2 regions of the Streptomyces sp. NBC_01198 genome follow, and region 2 is predicted to be linked to the other one. Evidence: riboswitches for the same ligand, from Rfam matches in the RefSeq annotation. Region 2 holds a riboswitch; the other holds the start of a gene.

Region 1 (2,195 bases), 4.6 Mb from region 2:
TCGGCCGCCGCGGTGCTGCTGACGGCCGGGGCGCCGGGCAAGCGCATGATCACCCCGGGGGCGCGGATCCTCATCCACCAGCCCTCGATGAGCGACGTGGTGCAGGGCGATGTCTCCGACCTGGAGATCCAGGCCAACGAACTGCTGCGCACCCGAGAGCAGTTGGAGACGCTGCTGGCCCGGCACACCGGCCAGGACCTGGACCGGGTGCGTACCGACATCGAGCGGGACAAGGTCTTCGACGCCGAATCCGCGGTCGCGTACGGCCTGGTGGACCGGCTGACCACCAGCCGCAAGGCCAACGGCCCCTCCTACGGCCTGCGGTGAGGCCCGGTGGTGCCGGAACTGCCGCCGCTGCCGGCGCTCACCCGTTCCGAGGGCGAGCTGATCGACTGCTACCTGGAGGTCGTTGACCTGCTGGGCCGGATCAACCCGTCGCGGACCACCGACACCTACGCGGCGCTGCGGGCCGCCCAGGCGCTGGTCGGGCGGGCCGTGGCACTGCGGGAGGCGCTGACGGTGATGCATCTGCGCGGCGAGACGGACCTGCATCACGCCACGCTGGGGCGGGCGCTGCGGGTGCTCGACGGTGAACGCCGGTCGTCACTTGCCGTGGTGCCGCCCGAGACGGCTCCGCCGCCGGTGGCCGACTGACCCGGCGGACCGTCCGCGGCCGGACCGGGGACGCGGCTCGTCACCCAGCGGCGCGACCGCCCCCGATTCGGCCGAACATCGGCTCAGCCCATTGGCGGATCGGCAACCCGGCGCGGACGGCCGGCGCGGTTGCGTACCCGTTTGCCGATGATCGACAAGCCCGCAGGTCACACGGGCCGCCGGCGGCGCAGTCCACCCGGAAGGCCTAATGCCGTCACCCGGATGGCAGCAGTGTGACGAGAGTCACATCGGGCGTTTCCCAGCCGGTGCCGGCGTGCGCGGTGCGTCACGATCCGTGGTGACGACAAGCCCCCGCCGCCGTGGCGGGGCGGTCCGCACGGAAGCCGAATCCCGCCGGCGTGCGGATGTCAGGTCGACACGAGTGCAACGGCGGGAGCGGAGGACCCAGGCACGACGGGGCAGGCCAGGAGCAGGTAAGGGCCGCCTCTTGGGGTGAAGCCGCTGCATGCGGCCGGGCATCTTCGCCTGCTCGAACCCGACAGGTCATCCTTCGCAGGCTGACGACGAAGGGTTGCGCATGACCGCGCCTATCGCACTGTCCGCCAGGCTGTCCCGGATCGGGGCCGCCTCGGTGCTCACCGCGGCGGCCGTCGCCGTACCGGCGCTGCTGCCGGGCGCCGCACAGCAGGCGGACGCCGCCACGCTCGCCGCGAGAGCCCTCGGCGTGGCGGCCTCGAAGCAGGGCTCGCCCTACCAGTGGGGCGCCGCGGGGCCCAGCCGCTTCGACTGCTCGGGCCTGACGCTGTACTCGTTCAAGCAGGCGGGCAGGAAGCTGCCGCGCACCGCGGCGGCGCAGTACGGCAGCACCAGGCACATCTCGTCATCCGCGCGCCGGGCGGGCGACCTGGTGTTCTTCCACACCGGCTCGTCGAGCTCGTCGGTCTACCACGTCGGGATCTACGCGGGCGGCGGCGCGATCTGGCACGCCCCGAAGACCGGCGCGCGGGTCCGGCTGGAGCACATCTGGACCAGGAGTGTGTGGTACGGCCGGGTGTGACGCCCGGGGAGCCCCCGGGGACAGGCGCGGCGGCCGGCACGCAGCCGGCGGCCGGGACCGCCGGTCAGCCGACCGGGACCGCCCACGGCAGCATGATCCACACGGTCTTCCCCCCGGCGTCGGTCGGCGTGACCTGCAGGCTGCCGCCGGACTCCGCCGTGAGGTGGCGGACGATCACCATCCCCCGCCCGCTGTCCTGTTGCAGCGCGGCGGCGGTCTCCTGCCGTGGCCAGCGCGGATGGCTGTCGGTGACGCCGATGTGCAACTCCTCCAGGCGTTCGAGGCGTACGTCGACGGTGAAGGTCGGCGACAGCCCCGAGGTGTGCAGTACCGCGTTGGTGGCCAACTCCGACACGATCAGACGGACCGCGTCGACAGCGGGGGCCCCGGCGGGCAGCCCCCAGTCGGCGAGTAGACCGCACACGTAGCGCCTGGCCGTCGTCACCGACGCGGGGTCGCTCGGCAGGGTGATGGATGCTTCCTGAAGATCTGCCATGGCGACGCTTCCCTTTCCCGCCGTGAC
Region 2 (2,195 bases):
GGCGGCTGCACGGGGGAGCAGCACGCCGCCGGGCCTTCGGCGGGGGTGGCCGTTGCCGTCCGGTACCGGACGGCAGTGGGGTGTCGGCCACCTGAGGAGCGACGCTAAACCTGCCCGGGGGCGCACCGGGACGTACTGACCGGGACTGTCCCGTATCGGTCGGCCCGTGCAAGGAAACGACCGCCGTTCGACGGGTGAGCGGGACGGAAACGGACCCAGCCTGACCGTTGGCCCGTTTCCGGCCCCGGCGCCGCGGGCGTGTGCCTGCGGTCAGGCGACCCGGCGGGCGGCGGCGAAGGGCATCCAGCTCAGCGGGGCGACCTCGACGAACGCGCCGGTGTGCGGGGCGTGCACGATCTGGCCGTTGCCCAGGTAGATGCCCACGTGGGACAGCCCCGAGTAGAAGAAGACCAGGTCGCCGGGCTGCAGGTCGGCCTTCGAGACGGCGACGCCGTCCTTGTCCTGGTCGTAGGTGGTCCGGCCGAGCTTGACGCCCGCCGCGCCGTAGGCGGCCTGGGTCAGGCCCGAGCAGTCGTACGAGCCGGGGCCGGTGGCGCCGTAGACGTACGGCTTGCCACGCTGGGCGAGCGCGAACTTGATCGCGGCGGCGGCACGGCCGGACGCGGGGCCGGAGTAGCTGTAGCTCGCCGGCGAGGACTTGCCCTTCTTCATGCCGGCGATCTTGGCGCGCTGCGCGGCGCTGAGGCTGTTGAGCAGCTTCTGCGCGGCCGCGAGCTTGGTCTGCACCGTCTTCTTCTGGGTGGCCAGCTGCTTCTGGGCGTTGGTCAGCTGGGTCAGGCTCGCAGTGGCCTGCGACCGCTGGATCGAGGCCTGCTCCTGCTGGATCTGGAAGTTCTTCAGCGCCTCGGTCTGCGTCGCGGAGAGCTGGTTGACCATGTGCGACTGGTTCAGGAACTGCTCGGGGTTGTCGGCCAGCAGCAGCTGCACGGTCTGGTCGATGCCGCCGTCGCGGTACTGCTCGCTGGCGAACTGTCCCAGCACCCGGCGGGACTCGTTCATCTGCTCGGTCTTCCGGGCGACCTGCGCGAGCAGCTGGTTGGTCTTGTCGCGCTGGGTGTCGGTCTTCTCCTTGGCCTGGTCGTAGTTCTGCGTCGCGACCTCGGCCTGCTGGTTCAGGGTGTCGATCTGCGCCTTGACCTCGGTGATGGAGGGCTTCGCGGGCGCCGCGCTCGCGCTCTCGCTGAGCAGGGTGACCGATGCGATGGCCGCCGCGGTGACGCCGACCGCCGCACGGGGGGCGGTCGAGGCGAGTATCCGCGGGCGCGGCTTGCGATGCGACGCCACGAAGGCGACTCCTTCCGTGAACCGCCGACCGGGTTAGCTGACGGGTTCGGGCAGGGAAGGCAGCCCTACGGGTCGGACACCTGCCGGCGTCTGTCCCGATTCACCCCGATGGTGCGTGGTGGGTCCCCGGTTCCGGCCTGGGCCGGATTGAGCGGAGGCGGCGCGGTGCCGGCACTTTCACCGGCGGCGAACGCGTCACCTAGCGGGTTACCGTACTCAACTTCTCCGGATGTTGGGAAGTTTGGATTGCAACGTGACCGAAATCGCTTTGTGATCTTACGGTTGGTGGTCGATTCAGTACGGACGAACCGCTGCATAGATCGGCATTTCGGTGATCGGAGCGACCTTGACGACCGTTCCCGTGTGCGGAGCGTGGATCATGTTGCCGTCGCCGATGTAGAGACCGACGTGGCTGGCGTCGCTGTAGAAGAAGATCAGGTCACCCGGCTGGAGGTCCGAGGTCGAGACCCGGGTGCCGACGTCGACCTGCTCGCCCGTGGTCCGCGGCAGCGTGATGCCCGCCGCCTTGTAGGACGCCTGGGTCAGGCCCGAGCAGTCGAAGGAGGCCGGGCCGGTCGCGCCCCACACGTACGGCTTGCCCAGCTGGGCGTGCGCGAAGGCGATGGCCTTGGCGGCGACCGACGCGTTGGCCGGCGTCGCCGGCGCGGTCGACCCCGACTTCTTCGCCGCTGTCTTCGCCTTTGCCTTCTCCTGTGCGGCGATGGCGGCGGCCTTCCGCTTGGCCTCCTGCTCCTGCTTGGCCTGCAGGGCCGCCAGCCGTTCCTTCTCCTGCGCGGTGAGGCTGTTCAGCAGCGTCTGGGCGGCGCCCAGCTTGGTCTGCACGTCGGCCTTGGCGGTCCGCAGCTGCGCCTGCCGGGTGGTCAGCGTCG

The links. A riboswitch is a leader RNA that binds a small molecule or an ion and turns the genes downstream of it on or off. The one in region 2 is predicted to bind cyclic di-AMP.
Region 1: another riboswitch for cyclic di-AMP. It lies ahead of OG702_RS34160 (C40 family peptidase); the one in region 2 lies ahead of OG702_RS13620 (C40 family peptidase).

Annotation. Positions count from the first base shown of each region.
Region 1 is NZ_CP108568.1:7,685,102-7,687,296, reverse strand. It holds gene OG702_RS34170 (ATP-dependent Clp protease proteolytic subunit) at 1-327, shown strand, start outside; gene OG702_RS34165 (hypothetical protein) at 334-654, shown strand; cyclic di-AMP (ydaO/yuaA leader) riboswitch at 987-1,189, shown strand; gene OG702_RS34160 (C40 family peptidase) at 1,193-1,672, shown strand; gene OG702_RS34155 (ATP-binding protein) at 1,737-2,168, opposite strand.
Region 2 is NZ_CP108568.1:3,075,660-3,077,854, reverse strand. It holds gene OG702_RS13620 (C40 family peptidase) at 271-1,305, opposite strand; cyclic di-AMP (ydaO/yuaA leader) riboswitch at 1,313-1,469, opposite strand; gene OG702_RS13615 (C40 family peptidase) at 1,600-2,195, opposite strand, start outside.